Regions from separate parts of the Mesorhizobium sp. M1409 genome, predicted to be linked through region 2. Evidence: riboswitches for the same ligand, from Rfam matches in the RefSeq annotation. Region 2 holds a riboswitch; each other region holds the start of a gene.

Region 1 (4,947 bases), on a different contig from region 2:
CCCATCTTCGCTGCCGGCATGCGCACGAAAGTCGGGCGCGTAAAGCTACGAATCGCGGGCCACTGGCAAGCCGCAGGTGGGTGGGTTCAGGCAATGCTCATTGAAAAATGGGCCGCCGATTTTCTGCTTGGCTGTAAAGCTCAGCGGGTTGTCGCTTTCAATACTACTGGCAAGCGATTTCCGGAGAAGCCGGTGTCGTGCTCCGGCCCACCTTCCCCTCATTTGCCTCCCTGCGGCGGGACACCCGGAGGCCCCAATTCCGCTGGCAATTCTGCCCCAACGCCCCGTAAATGGCGCCGCCACCTTTCCGGGCGCTGTCAGCCGCTCAAGTGTATGGCCCCTTCTGCGAGACAAATGCTCAGCGTGAGTTGGAGATGATCCAGACGAAGGTCATTGCGTTGACGCAGCTCGCGAAAGCGGTTTCGATTTCTTCCACGGGACCAGTCGCCAGGGTCAGCAAACGCGCCATGAGCCACAGAGAGTTGGAGCTTCCTCCCCGTGGGTCGAAGGCTGTGAAGCTGCTCCGTTCAAAATGTCGGAGCGTTAAGGCGTCAGCTAGAAACGATAACGAAGCCCAACAGTATTCGCGTTGGAACCCTCTCCCATATTTCCAAACGTACCACCGGCGCCGGATCTGTGGTGGAGTTGATAGACAAGCTCGACGTTGGGAGCTTGCCTTAACCTGAAAGAAAGCTCGGCGCCGATGAAACCAAGGAAAGACGCGTCGCCGTCGTAATAGACCTCGCGCTCGCGTTCGATTTCGGTGGTTCCCGTAACGGCACTCAAACCGGCCGTCAGTGCTGGCGCAATCGCCAGATCGCCGATGACAAGGCCCTGGTGACGAACCCTAACCCCGGCCCAAACTTCCCCTGACGTATCGTCATCCTCGCCAAACCTTACGGCGGCCCCGGTCACACCGCCAAGAACGAAACCAGCGCCAATATCGGCGAAGTCGCGGCCGTAAGCAGCTCCGATTATGTAGTTGTTCGTATAGTCGGCGCCGAAGACGTTGATCGTGTTCCCAAATGATCCGGCCGCAAAAACGCCGCCAAAAAAATAGACGTCGTTCTTCGCCGGTTGACCGACAGCGAAAGGATCTTCGGTAGCAAAATAGATGAAGGGAGAACTGTTGTCGGCGAGAGCGGAAGTGATGGGACCGGTCAGGATCAGTGCGGCCAAAGCTGCTTGCACCCCGCGCATTCACAAGCTCCGAATCAATCCCTCAGTTGTCATCTTTCATCCGGCATTTGACGGGAAGAAGCAAGTTCCCTGCTCCACGAATTGGATGGAGTTCTATCCCATTGCTTGACCAAACCTTCTTTCCGAACTGCAGGTCGCTCAGCAAATCGGATTCCCCTTTGCCGGCACTACCTACGGGATCTGGTCGAATGAAAAAGCTCGCATCTTCCGTAGCGTTCGGCCCGCTCCGACGGTCAAGAGAGCTGCGGATCCAGACGACGTTGCGCCGCCCGCTTGCCGACCCCAAGCACGGCGAGGTGATCCGCGAGGATCTGCGCGCTGGTCTCTCCGCTGTTCCGATCTGGATGCAGGAGTTCCTGCGCGAACTCCTCGGCCCAGGCGCTCGGCACGAGGGCAAACCATGAGCACCGACGCCTACCGCCAAATCTTCCCCGACACATTCATCAGCCTTCCCGCACGACTTGATTGGCGACCGATCAAAGCCGCGGGCCAAAAGCGCTTGACAAAATAGCGTCGGCCCGCTCAATTTCGACCCATTCACCAGGGGAGTCCCGGCAAGGGGCTGAGATACTGCTGGCTTTCGCGGCGCAGTGACCCGTTGAACCTGATCCAGTTCATACTGGCGTAGGGACGGTGCAAGCGCTCTGCGGGAGTTCACGCCCGAGGTCCTATTTCGGCAGGTCCACAGAAGCGTCTTTTCATCCTTCCGGCACAGAACTGGGTCTCCAATGCATGAGCAAAGGAGCCTCAAGATGAATGCCCTCACCCCCGCCGTGTCGACAGGGCCGCTGCCTGCCTCACGGAAAATCCACAAGTCTGGCGTCCTCCATCCGCACATCAAGGTGCCGATGCGCGAAATCTCCGTCCATCCGACGGCAGGCGAACCGCCCGTCACCGTCTATGATCCGTCCGGCCCTTATACGGACCCGACTGTCAAAACCAGCATCGAAAAAGGCCTCGCCCGGCTTCGCCATGAATGGATTACGGCACGCGGCGATGTCGAAGCCTATGACGGCCGTCATGTCCGGCCGGAAGACAACGGATTCGCGGCGGGCGAGCGCCTGACACCGGAATTTCCCATTCGCAACCGGCCGCTCAGGGCCAAGGCCGGCAAGGCGGTGACCCAGCTTGCCTACGCGCGCGCCGGCATCATTACGCCTGAGATGGAGTTCGTCGCCATACGCGAGAACCTCGGCCGCGAGACCATGCGCAGCAAGCTGCCGCACGACGGTGAAAGCTTCGGCGCCGCTATTCCCGATTTCGTCACGCCGGAATTCGTGCGCGACGAGGTGGCGCGCGGACGCGCGATCATTCCCGCCAACATCAACCACCCGGAGAGCGAGCCGATGATCATCGGCCGCAATTTCCTGGTGAAGATCAACGCCAATATCGGCAACTCCGCTGTCACCTCCTCGATGGCCGCGGAGGTTGAAAAGATGGTCTGGGCGATTCGCTGGGGCGCCGATACGGTGATGGACCTGTCGACCGGCCGCAACATTCACAACATCCGGGACTGGATCGTGCGCAACGCACCGGTGCCGATCGGCACGGTGCCACTCTACCAGGCGCTCGAGAAGGTTGGCGGCATTGCCGAGGATCTGACCTGGGAGGTGTACCGCGACACGCTGATCGAACAGGCCGAGCAGGGCGTCGACTATTTCACCATCCACGCCGGCGTGCGGCTGCATTATATCCCGCTGACCGTTGACCGGGTCACCGGTATCGTCTCGCGCGGCGGGTCGATCATGGCCAAGTGGTGCCTTCACCACCATCGGGAAAGCTTCCTCTACGAGCATTTCGCGGAGATCTGCGACATCGCCAGAGCCTACGACGTATCCTTTTCGCTCGGCGACGGCCTTCGTCCGGGCTCGATCGCCGATGCCAACGACGCGGCGCAGTTCGCCGAGTTGGAGACGCTCGGCGAGTTGACGCAGATCGCCTGGGCGAAGGATTGCCAGGTGATGATCGAGGGCCCCGGCCACGTGCCGATGCACAAGATCAAGGCGAACATGGACAAGCAGCTCGCTGTCTGCGGCGAAGCGCCGTTCTATACGCTTGGACCGCTGACAACCGACATCGCGCCGGGCTACGACCACATCACCTCAGGCATTGGGGCCGCCATGATCGGCTGGTTCGGCACCGCCATGCTCTGTTACGTCACGCCGAAGGAGCATCTCGGTCTTCCCGATCGCAACGACGTCAAGATCGGCGTGATCACCTACAAGATCGCGGCCCATGCCGCCGACCTGGCAAAAGGTCATCCGGCGGCGAAAGTCAGGGATGATGCCCTTTCCCGCGCGCGATTCGAGTTCCGCTGGGAGGACCAGTTCAATCTGTCGCTCGATCCCGAAACCGCGCGGTCCTTCCACGACCAGACCTTGCCCAAGGAAGCGCACAAGCTGGCGCATTTCTGCTCGATGTGCGGGCCGAAATTCTGCTCGATGCGAATTTCCCACGACATCCGTGCCGAGGCGCAGAAGGAGGGTATGGCGGCCATGGCGGCGAAATACCGCGAGGGCGGCGATCTCTACATTCCAACTGGCGAGACCAGCGTCCCACTCATGCCTGAGGCCCCGGAACCGTCATGAGGGTGCTGGTCAAAGGGGCCGGCGTCGCCGGCCTCACCGCCGCCTTCGAACTCGCCGCCCGCGGCGCGACGGTCACGGTCGCCGAGATCCGGCATGGCCTTGGAGGCAATGCGTCGTGGTTCGCCGGCGGCATGCTGGCGCCATGGTGCGAGCGTGCAAGCGCCGAGCAGCCGGTGCTGGATCTCGGACGCGACGCCGCCAACTGGTGGAATGCCGCAACGCCCGGCTTGGTAACACGGCGGGGAACGCTGGTCTTCGCCGCGCCGCGCGATGCGCGCGAGCTTGACCGGTTCGCCAGCCGCACATCGGGCCATCGGTGTGTCGGTGAAGAGGAAATCGCGTTGCTGGAACCCGACCTCGCCGGCCGCTTCCGGCGCGGATTGCTCTTCCCCGATGAAGCTCATCTCGACCCGCGCCAGGCGATGGCAGCACTTCATCACAAGCTCGCGGCCATGGGTGTCGAATTCCACTTCGGCGCCGACCCCCAGCATGTTTTTGGTTTCGATCGTCAGATCGATTGCACGGGAATGGCAGCCGCCGATGACAGGCTGCGCGGCGTTCGCGGCGAAATGCTCATCCTGCGCACCCCTGATATCTCGCTGTCACGCCCGGTCCGGCTGCTTCATCCGCGCTTCCCGCTTTATGCGGTGCCGCGCACCGACCACCGTTTCATGATCGGCGCGACGATGATTGAAAGCCAGTCCGCCGGACCAGTCACGGCGCGTTCGATGATGGAGCTGCTGGGTGCCGCCTATGCCCTCCATCCGGCTTTTGGCGAGGCCGAGATCGTTGAAACCGGTGTCGGCGTTCGTCCAGCCTTTGCCGACAACCTGCCGCGCGTCGAAATGAACGGAGACACCGTCGCGATCAACGGGCTCTATCGTCACGGATTTCTTCTCGCCCCCGCCATGGCGCGCCAGGCTGCCGACCTGGTTTTCAATCAAGACGCAACCAAGGAACTTGCTCATGAAACTGATGGTCAACGGCGAATCGCATGAGGTTGCCACCGCCACGCTGGCGGAGCTGCTTGCCGCGCTCGACTACGAGGGCGATTGGTTGGCAACGGCCGTCAACAGCGACCTCGTGCACAAAGCCAACCGGGCGGAATTCCAGCTAAGCGATGGCGACCGGGTCGAAATCCTCTCGCCCATGCAGGGAG
Region 2 (4,947 bases):
CGCCTTCATAGTCGAGCGCGGCAAGCAACTCTGCCAGCGTGGTGGCGGCAACCTCATGCATTTTGCCGTTGACCGTCAGTTTCATGAGCAAGCTCCTTGGTTCCGTCTTGATGGAAAACCAGGTCGGCCGCCTGGCGCGCCATGGCAGGGGCGAGAAGAAAGCCATGGCGATAAAGCCCGTTGATCGCGACGGTGCTTCCACGTGCCTCGACACGCGGCAGATTGTCGGAAAAGGCAGGACGGACGCCGACACCGGTTTCAACGATCTCAGCCTCGCCAAAGGCCGGATGGAGGGCATAGGCGGCACCCAGCAGCTCCATCATGGAACGCGCCATCGGCGGGCCGGCGCTCTGGCTTTCAATCATCGTCGCGCCGATCATGAAACGGTGGTCGGTGCGCGGCACTGCATAAAGCGGAAAGCGCGGATGCAGCAGCCTGACCGGGCGCGACAGCGAGATATCAGGGGTGCGCAGGATCAGCATCTCGCCGCGAACACCGCGCAGCCTGTCATCGACTGCGGCCATTCCCGTGCAGTCGATCCGACGATCGAAACCGGAAACATGCCGGGCGTCGGTGCCGAAGTGGAATTCGACACCCATGGCTGCAAGCTTGTCATGAAGTGCTGCCATCGCCTGGCGCGGGTCGAGATGAGCCTCGTCAGGGAAGAACAATCCGCGGCGGAACCGGCCGGCGAGGTCGGGTTCCAGGAGCGCGATTTCGTCTTCATCGACACGCCGATGGCCCGACGTGCGACTGGCGAAGCGGTCGAGCTCACCGGCATCGCGCGGTGTCGCAACGACCAGCGTTCCGGCCTGTGTCACCTGACCGGGCAGTACCGCATTCCACCAGTTGGCAGCGTCGCGGCCAAGATCCAGCACCGGCTGCTCGGCGCTTTCACGCTCGCACCATGGCGCCAGCATGCCGCCGGCGAACCACGACGCATTGCCTCCAAGGCCATGCCGGATCTCGGCGACCGTGACCGTCGCGCCGCGGGCGGCGAGTTCGAAGGCGGCGGTGAGGCCGGCGACGCCGGCCCCTTTGACCAGCACCCTCATGACGGTTCCGACGCCCCTGGCATGAGCGGTACGCCGGTCTCGTCAGCAGGCATGTAGAGATCGCCACCCTCGCGGTATTTCGCCGCCATCGCAGCCATGCCCTCCTTCTGCGCTTCGGCGCGAATCTCGTGGGAGATGCGCATCGAGCAGAATTTCGGCCCGCACATCGAGCAGAAATGCGCCAGCTTGTGCGCCTCCTTGGGCAAGGTCTGGTCGTGAAAGGACCGCGCGGTTTCGGGGTCGAGCGACAGGTTGAACTGGTCCTCCCAGCGGAACTCGAAGCGCGCGCGGGAAAGGGCATCATCCCTGACTTTCGCCGCCGGATGGCCCTTGGCGAGATCGGCGGCATGCGCGGCGATCCTGTAGGTGATGACGCCAATCTTGACGTCGTTGCGGTCAGGGAGACCGAGATGCTCCTTCGGGGTGACGTAGCAGAGCATGGCCGTTCCGAACCAGCCGATCATGGCCGCGCCTATGCCGCTCGTGATGTGGTCATAGCCCGGCGCGATGTCGGTCGTCAGCGGTCCAAGAGTGTAGAAAGGCGCCTCGCCGCAGACAGCGAGCTGCTTGTCCATGTTCTCCTTGATCTTGTGCATCGGCACATGGCCCGGACCCTCGATCATCACCTGGCAGTCCTTCGCCCAGGCGATCTTCGTCAGCTCGCCGAGCGTTTCCAGCTCGGCGAATTGCGCCGCGTCGTTGGCGTCGGCGATCGACCCGGGACGAAGGCCATCGCCGAGCGAAAAGGACACATCATAGGCGCGGCAGATGTCGCAGATCTCCGCAAAATGTTCATAGAGAAAGCTTTCCCGGTGATGGTGCAGGCACCATTTGGCCATGATCGACCCACCGCGCGAGACGATACCCGTGACCCGGTCCACGGTCAGCGGGATGTAGTGCAGCCGCACGCCGGCGTGGATGGTGAAATAGTCGACGCCCTGTTCGGCCTGCTCGATCAGCGTGTCCCGGTAGACCTCCCAGGTCAGATCCTCGGCGATGCCGCCGACCTTCTCAAGCGCCTGATAGAGTGGCACCGTGCCGATCGGCACCGGCGCGTTGCGCACGATCCAGTCGCGGATGTTGTGGATGTTGCGGCCGGTCGACAGGTCCATCACCGTATCGGCGCCCCAGCGGATTGCCCAGACCATCTTTTCGACCTCTTCGGCCATCGACGATGTGACGGCCGAGTTACCGATATTGGCGTTGATCTTGACCAGGAAATTGCGACCGATAATCATCGGCTCGCTCTCGGGATGATTGATGTTGGCGGGAATGATTGCCCGCCCGCGCGCCACTTCTTCGCGGACGAACTCCGGCGTGACAAAATCCGGTATCGATGCGCCAAAGGCTTCGCCGTCGCGCTGCAGCTTGCCGCGCAGGATCTCGCGGCCGAGATTTTCGCGAATGGCGACGAACTCCATTTCGGGGGTGATGATGCCGGCGCGCGCATAGGCAAGCTGTGTTACCGCCTTGCCTGACCTGGCCCTGAGCGGCCGGTTGCGCGCGGGAAATTCCGGCGTCAGGCGCTCGCCCGTCGCGAATCCATTGTCTTCCGGCTGCACATGGCGGCCGTCATAGGCTTCGACATCGCCGCGCGCCGTAATCCACTCATGGCGAAGCCGGGCAAGGCCCTTTTCGATGCTGGTTTCGACAGTCGGGTCCGTATAGGGGCCGGAGGGATCGTAGACGATGACGGGCGGTTCGCCTGCCGTCGGATGGACGGAGATTTCGCGCATCGGCACCCTGATGTGCGGATGGAGGACGCCGGACTTGTGGATTTTCCGTGAGGCGGGCAGTGGTCCCGTCGAGACGGAGGGGGTGAGGGCATTCATCTTGAGGCTCCTTTGCTCATGCATTGGAGACCCAGTTCTGTGCCGGAAGGATGAAAAGACGCTTTGGTCGGCCTGCTCGAAACAGGACTGCGGGCGTGAACTCCCGCAAAGCGCTTGCACCGTCCCTACGCCAGTATGAACTGGATCAGGTTCAACGGGTCACTGCGCCGCGAAAGCCAGCAGTATCTCAGCCCCTTGCCGGGACTCCCCTGGTGAATGCTTCAAGTTGAACGGGCCGACGCCAGTTTGTCAAGCGCATTCGGCCCGGGTGTTGATTGGCGGTCGATCAGTGCGGGCGCAAAAGCTCGCACACGTGTCGGGAGCAAGTCACGCCTGCCTAAGTTAGATGCCGTGGCCGGACGTTGCTGGACGTGTTACCGCACCCGCGAGTGGCGGGTAGCGGGCGCGGCATCGCTAAGGGCGGCGCCGCCCGTATTGATGGCGAAGAGCCCGGTGTCTGGCGAAAAACAATGGCGAGTATTATCGGGTTGCGAAGTCCGGAGCTGCGAGGTCGTCAACATGTTGATATCGACCAGCTATCATCTCAATGAATTGATACAGAATAGCCGCTGTCGGAGCGTATATGTGATGGTCAAAGATTGGAAAGCGAATAAGACGCCGCCCGTTTTCTCCTTGACTGAAAAACTGTGCTGACCGTTCACCGGAGAGGTCAGAGAGTTTGATCCGGAAAAGTTGATCTACTTCCTCTGGATTGAGACAGAGATCGGGCTCGTTTGTAGTTGCAAAAACGACGGGTGTGACCGCATAGCCAGATTGGGTCGCATATATGTCCAAAGTACCCAATAACTGGTCAGCCGAAAGGCTGAGCGCGAGTTCTTCGAAGCATTCTCGAATAACGGTGTCCACCGCGTCTTCTCCCTGATCACCCCGTCCTCCCGGCAATGCGTATTGGCCTGCATGTGAACGCATCTTAGCGCAGCGCAACGTGAGCAAAAGGGCGGTCTCACCTGAGCCATCGTCGGCCGCAACTAGAACGATTCCAACCGCTGCTTGTTTCAAGTTCTCTGCGTGTGGGGTCCTCCGCGGCGTAAACTGCAAAAACATGGACCGGATGTGTTCAATGAAAGACAGCGAGAACGGATATGTCGGCATAGTCTCCAGGCCTCACCAGTTGGATTCTTCTTAAAATTGGGTCTCACCTGCCACTGAGTTCTCGTCCAGTGAGGATTAGAGCGTCGGTCGTTTCCGGTGCGCCCCTTCACCCCAGAGAGCCATGTGGCAAACGAAGCGCAGGGCTCTGAGCGTCCTTCCACAACACTCGCTAACCCAGAAGCGCCTTCATGCGGCCGGTTCAGAATTGACGCTATCATTAGCCCCAGGGGCGAGAGCCGCGAAAAAAAATCATCCGTCGCATGACTTTATTTCGGCTTTTCGGCTGGGTTTGCTTGGATGTAATGGGTGGGCATCGCAGCTTGAACTCACCAACCGACAGTGCCATCGCCCGCCGGCGGGCCCCAGTTGACAACGCGGTTGCCCTGCCGGTGCGCCTCCCCACCGGCAGGGTCTTTTGAAGCCCTGGGTGGCTGATGGATGCCCGCGATCAAATCTCCGCATTGCACATTAAGCATTGGCATCTTCGTTGACGAGACGGCTGCCGCGCATGCTGCAACTCCCGGCGCTGAGGCGGGGCTTCGCATCAATCAGTCTACTCGGAATCGATGAAGCAGGAAATCCTTTTCCGGGTGCCCGCGGGCGCTTGATCCTCGCCCGTCACAGCAAACAGCATTACGAAATCGCATAACCGCACATTCGCGATGAAGTGCTTGATACCGTTGATGATCCAGTGGATCCGTCCTTGACGGCGCGAGTCTTCATTCCCTTTAGGGTTTCGTCAGCTTGGCCCGATACTCCTCGTCCAAGATGGACGGCAGGGATATCTTCTTGGTTCGGGCGCCGTCGACAGCGATCATTTCACCGCTAACGAAACTGGATTCGTCACTAGCCAACCAAAGGACCGCATTTGCTATCTCCTTTGGGGATCCGATCCTTCCCACCGGGTGTAGTTGCGCCAATTCCCGCTCGACCAAGCTTCGGTCCGG
Region 3 (4,947 bases), on a different contig from region 2:
GTCAGCATCTTCAAGAGCGTCGTCTTGCCGGCGCCGTTCGGCCCGACCAGACCGACCCGATCGCCGCGCTGGATGCGGGTCGAAAACCCCTTGACCACGGTGAGATCGCCGAAACTCTTCTCGATGTTCTTGGCCTCGATCACCAGCTTGCCGGATTCGGCGGCGTCGCTCGCCACCATGGTGGCCGAGCCTTCGGCGCCGCGATGTCCGCGAAAACGCTGGCGCATGGTTTGCAACTCGCCCAGCCGGCGCATGTTGCGCTTGCGCCGCGCCGTCACGCCGTAGCGCAGCCAGTGCTCCTCGCGCACGATCTGGCGGCCAAGCTTGTGCTGCTCGCGTTCTTCCTCTTCCAGCACCAGGTCGCGCCATTCCTCGAAATGGCCAAAACCCTTGTCCAGCCTGCGCGTCTGGCCGCGATCGAGCCAGACGGTGGCGCGCGATACACGCTCGAGAAAGCGGCGGTCGTGCGAGATGACGATCAGTGCCGATGAGGTGCGGACGAGCTCCTCTTCCAGCCATTCGATCACCGAGAGGTCGAGATGATTGGTCGGCTCGTCGAGCAGCAGGATGTCGGGTTCGGGCGCCATGACGCGGGCAAGGGCCGCGCGCCTTGCCTCGCCGCCGGACAGGTCGTTCGGCCGCTCCTCACCCGAGAGGCCGAGATGCTCCATCAGATAGCTGGCGCGGTACGGGTCGTCGGCGGGTCCGAGTCCGGCCTCGACATAGGCGCGGACACTGGCAAAACCCTCCATGTCGGGCATCTGCGGCAAATAGCGGACGGTCGCCGAAGGCTGGCGGAACACCTCGCCGTCCTGCGGCTCGATCAGGCCGGCGGCGATCTTCAGCAGCGTCGACTTGCCCGACCCGTTGCGGCCGACCAGCGCGATCTTGTCGCCGGCAGAAGCGGTCAAGGCGGCGCCATCGAGTAGCGGCGTGCCACCGAAGGTCAGTTTTATCCCGTCGAGGTTGAGAAGGGGCGGGGCCATGTCAGCTTTCAGGTAAGGGAAAAGGATGAGCGAGCAGCATCGCGCGGCCGTGGCCGAGCGCGATTTCGAGGCGGCCCTTGACCTCATTGGAAATGGTCAGCGACGAACCGAACGCCACCTTGACGTGATTCAGTGGCCATTTGGCGCCATTGACGGTCAGGCCGGCGAGTTCGGAAAAGCCGAGCACCGAAAACAGCGTGCCGTCGGCATAGTCGAAACCGGCCCTGCCGTGGAGCAGGGGAACGCCCTCCTGGGCGCCGCTGGTCAGCAGCACCTCCGTTCCGGCCTCGGCAAGGCGCAGGGCAAGCGCAAGATGCAGGAAAGCGTGGTCGGCGCGCTTGCCGCCGAAGGCGCCGGCGAGCACCAGGCTGGTCGCGCCGAGCTCCAGTGCGGCTGCGATGGCCAGTTCGCCATCGGTTTGGTCCTTTTCCGCCGAGAAGGTCCGGCGGGGGACAGTGGCGAGATTTTCCGGCAGGTTGGCCGGCACGGAATCGAAATCCCCCACCCACAGTTCCGGGACTAGGCCGAGCAGCCGCGCATGGCCGATGCCGGCGTCGGCGGCAATCACGCGGGAGCCTTCGACCTGGCGGTCGAGCCGTGGCGTGCGGATGAGGTCGCCGCCAAGCAGGATGGTGAATGTGCTCATATCGTGTGGCCCTTACCAGCCTGGCACCGGAAACGGAAGGCGGCAAACTCCCACTTGCGTGAGGGATCGGCCGGGCCTATGTGTCGAAACGCTCTAACGGGGTGCCGAACGCGATCTTCGCGGACCGGCTGAGAGGCAGTCTCGCCAACCCGCTGAACCTGATCCGGTTTGTACCGGCGGAGGGATTAGACGTTTCGGACAGTCCGACGCCTCAATTCCTTCAATTCGAACGAAGGAGGCGCCGATGCGCACGCTTTTATACGCTCTTGTCTCAGCCATGACCGTGGTCTTGTCCGGGCCGGCCTTGGCCAAAGACAAACTCACCGTCTACACATATGAGAGTTTCACCGCCGACTGGGGTCCGGGTCCCGTGGTGAAGAAGGAATTCGAGGCCGAATGCGGCTGCGATGTGGAGTTCGTCTCGGTTGCCGATGGCGTCGCGCTGCTCAACCGCGTCAAGCTGGAAGGCGCATCGACGAAGGCCGATATCGTGCTTGGCCTCGACACAAACCTTACCGCCGATGCCAAGGCCACCGGCCTGTTCGCGCCGCATGGCGCGGTGGCGGATGCCACTGTGCCGGGCGGCTGGAGCGACGACACTTTTGTCCCCTTTGACTACGGCTACTTCGCTGTCGTCTACGACACGGAGAAGCTGAAGAGCCCGCCGAAGAGCCTGAAAGAACTGGTAGAAGGCAGCGCCGACGACAAGATCGTCATCCAGGATCCGCGCACCTCGACGCCGGGCCTCGGCCTGCTGTTGTGGGTCAAGTCTGTCTATGGCGACAAGGCGCCGGAGGCCTGGGCCAAGCTGAAGGCGAAAGTGCTGACCGTGACGCCGGGCTGGAGCGAGGCCTACGGCCTGTTCACCAAGGGCGAGGCGCCGATGGTGCTGTCCTACACGACGTCGCCGGCCTACCACATGGTGGCGGAAAACACCGAGCGCTACCAGGCGGCCTCCTTCGAGGAGGGCGAGTACCTGCAGATCGAGGTGGCGGGCATCACCACGACAGGGGCCAAGAACCCGCTGGCCGAAAAGTTCATGGCCTTCATGACCGGACCGAAGTTCCAGGATGCCATCCCCGAGACCAACTGGATGTTCCCGGCAGGGAAGACCGACAAGCCGCTCAACCCGGCCTTCGACAAGCTGGTCAAGCCGACCAAGACCTTGCTGTTCAGCCCCGAAGAGGTCGCCGCCAACCGCAAGGCCTGGGTGGATGAGTGGCTGGCGGTGATGAGCAAGTAATTTGGTCCTATGATCGAAAGATGAGTGTCCTACGGCGCCCCCCTCTGTCCTGCCGGACATCTCCCCCACACGGGGGGAGATTGGCTGTCGTCGGCGATTTCGCCAATCGCCAACGTTGCTGGAATGAGCGAGGCGCGGAAACTGCCAATCTCCCCCCTTGTGGGGGAGATGTCCGGCAGGACAGAGGGGGGCGCGAAGGAACGCGGCCTTCGCTAAGAACCTCAAGTCAGGTGGTCCAGCGTGCAACGCGCGTCTGACCCCCGCATCAGCGCCGGCATCCTCGCGCTCGCCGCAATCGCGCTGCTCATCGGCGGCGCGTTTGCCGGCCTGCTTTTCGAAGGCGGCCACGATCTTTCGGGCGCCTGGGCAGCCTTCGATCCCTATCTGCTGCGCGTCGTGCGCTTCACGCTCTGGCAAGCGGCATTGTCGACGCTCCTCTCCGTCGGGCCGGCGCTGTTTGTCGCGCGGGCGATGTCGCGGCATCCACGCTTCTTCGGCCGCGCCTTCATCCTGCAACTGTTCGCCATACCGTTGGCGCTGCCGGCCATCGTCGCGGCACTCGGCGTGCTGGCGCTTTATGGCCGCGCCGGCTATTTCGCCGGCGTGTTCACGGTGATCGGCGGTGGAAGCTGGTCGGGCATCTACGGCCTGTCGGGCATTCTCGTCGCCCATGTCTTCTTCAACCTGCCGCTGGCGACAAGGCTGTTCCTCGAGTCGCTGCAGACCATACCGGCCGACCAATGGCGGCTGGCGAGCCAGCTCGGCATTGCAGCGCGGCCGGCGTTCAGGCTGATCGAATGGCCAACGCTGCGTGCGGCATTGCCGGGTGTCGCCGGGCTAGTCTTCATGCTTTGCATCACATCCTTCACCATTGTGCTGACGCTCGGTGGCGGGCCAGCAGCGACGACGCTGGAGGTCGGCATCTACCAGGCGCTGCGCTTCGATTTCGATCCCGCGCGGGCGGTGACGCTGACGCTGCTGCAGATCGCCCTGACCTTTATCGTGGTGCTGGCCCTGACGCGGCTGGGCGCCAATGTGGTCGGCGACACCAACCTGCCGGTTGCGCAACGCCGCTATCTCTCGGTCAAGAGGAGCGAGACCTGGCTGAACGCCATGGTCATCGTCTTGGCGCTGCTGTTCGTCGTCGGGCCGATGGCGGCGACGGTGACGGCCGGGTTGGGTGCCGATCTCGGCCGGCTGGCCGGCGAGGCCACCGTGCGGCAGGCGGCTCTGACCAGTGCGGTGCTGGCCTTCCTGTCCGCACTGCTCTCGGTGATGCTATCGCTGGCGTTGACCGTGGCGCGCCGGGCGCTGGCGTTGAACCGCCGGGCTGGCCTCCGGACAATGCTTGAGCATGCCACCGATACAGGCGCCGGCTTCGTCCTGGTCGTGCCGCCCATCGTCGTCGGCGCCGGCTGGTTCCTGTTGCTGCGCCATGTCGGCGATGTCTTCGCCATCGCCCCGGTCATGGTCGTCACCGTCAACGCGGTGATGGCGATGCCGTTCGCCCTACGGGCCGTCCGTCCCACCTATGATGCGGCGAGCGAGCGTCACGAACGGCTCTGTGCACAGCTCGGCATTGCGGGCTGGAACCGGTTGGTGCTGGTCGACTGGCCGTCGCTGCGTCGGCCGCTCGCCACCGCCTTCGCTTTCGCCATGGCCCTGTCGCTCGGCGATCTCGGCGTCATTGCCTTGTTCGGCAGTGATTCCGTGCAGACATTGCCCTACCTTCTCCTGGCGCGCATGGGCAGCTACCGCACCGAGGATGCCGCCGGCCTGGCACTGCTGCTCGGCCTCGTCTGCCTCGCCCTGATCGTGGCGGCGCACTCGCTGGGAAGGGAGAGGGTCCGGGATGCTTGATGGAAAGGCCAGCGGGCTTGAAAAAGGCGCGCCGGTGCGGCTGGACAAGGTGGCGTTCAGCTACGGCGAGACGCCGCTGGTCTTCGATGTCGAGTTCGCCACGTCGAAGATCACCGCGATCATGGGGCCGAGCGGGTCGGGCAAGTCGACGCTGCTCAATCTGGTCGCCGGCTTCGAGATGCCACAGTCGGGCCGCGTGCTGATCGGCGGCG

What was found. Region 2 has a riboswitch for thiamine pyrophosphate ahead of thiC (phosphomethylpyrimidine synthase ThiC). Riboswitches for the same ligand answer to the same signal wherever they lie in the genome.
Region 1: linked by a shared signal. The riboswitch ahead of thiC (phosphomethylpyrimidine synthase ThiC) and the one ahead of thiC (phosphomethylpyrimidine synthase ThiC) in region 2 are both predicted to bind thiamine pyrophosphate.
Region 3: linked by a shared signal. The riboswitch ahead of thiB (thiamine ABC transporter substrate binding subunit) and the one ahead of thiC (phosphomethylpyrimidine synthase ThiC) in region 2 are both predicted to bind thiamine pyrophosphate.

The regions. Positions count from the first base shown of each region.
Region 1 is NZ_JAMYKV010000019.1:32,701-37,647, forward strand. It holds gene NKG99_RS16720 (hypothetical protein) at 556-1,200, opposite strand; gene NKG99_RS16725 (hypothetical protein) at 1,389-1,604, shown strand; TPP riboswitch at 1,733-1,849, shown strand; gene thiC (phosphomethylpyrimidine synthase ThiC) at 1,953-3,788, shown strand; gene thiO (glycine oxidase ThiO) at 3,785-4,786, shown strand; gene thiS (sulfur carrier protein ThiS) at 4,755-4,947, shown strand, end outside.
Region 2 is NZ_JAMYKV010000093.1:4,757-9,703, forward strand. It holds gene thiS (sulfur carrier protein ThiS) at 1-85, opposite strand, end outside; gene thiO (glycine oxidase ThiO) at 54-1,055, opposite strand; gene thiC (phosphomethylpyrimidine synthase ThiC) at 1,052-2,887, opposite strand; TPP riboswitch at 2,992-3,108, opposite strand; gene NKG99_RS34320 (NUDIX hydrolase) at 3,368-3,907, opposite strand; gene NKG99_RS34325 (SDR family NAD(P)-dependent oxidoreductase) at 4,729-4,947, opposite strand, start outside.
Region 3 is NZ_JAMYKV010000004.1:72,707-77,653, reverse strand. It holds gene NKG99_RS04990 (ABC-F family ATP-binding cassette domain-containing protein) at 1-986, opposite strand, end outside; gene NKG99_RS04985 (thiamine diphosphokinase) at 988-1,632, opposite strand; TPP riboswitch at 1,720-1,834, shown strand; gene thiB (thiamine ABC transporter substrate binding subunit) at 1,877-2,875, shown strand; gene thiP (thiamine/thiamine pyrophosphate ABC transporter permease) at 3,116-4,735, shown strand; gene thiQ (thiamine ABC transporter ATP-binding protein) at 4,728-4,947, shown strand, end outside.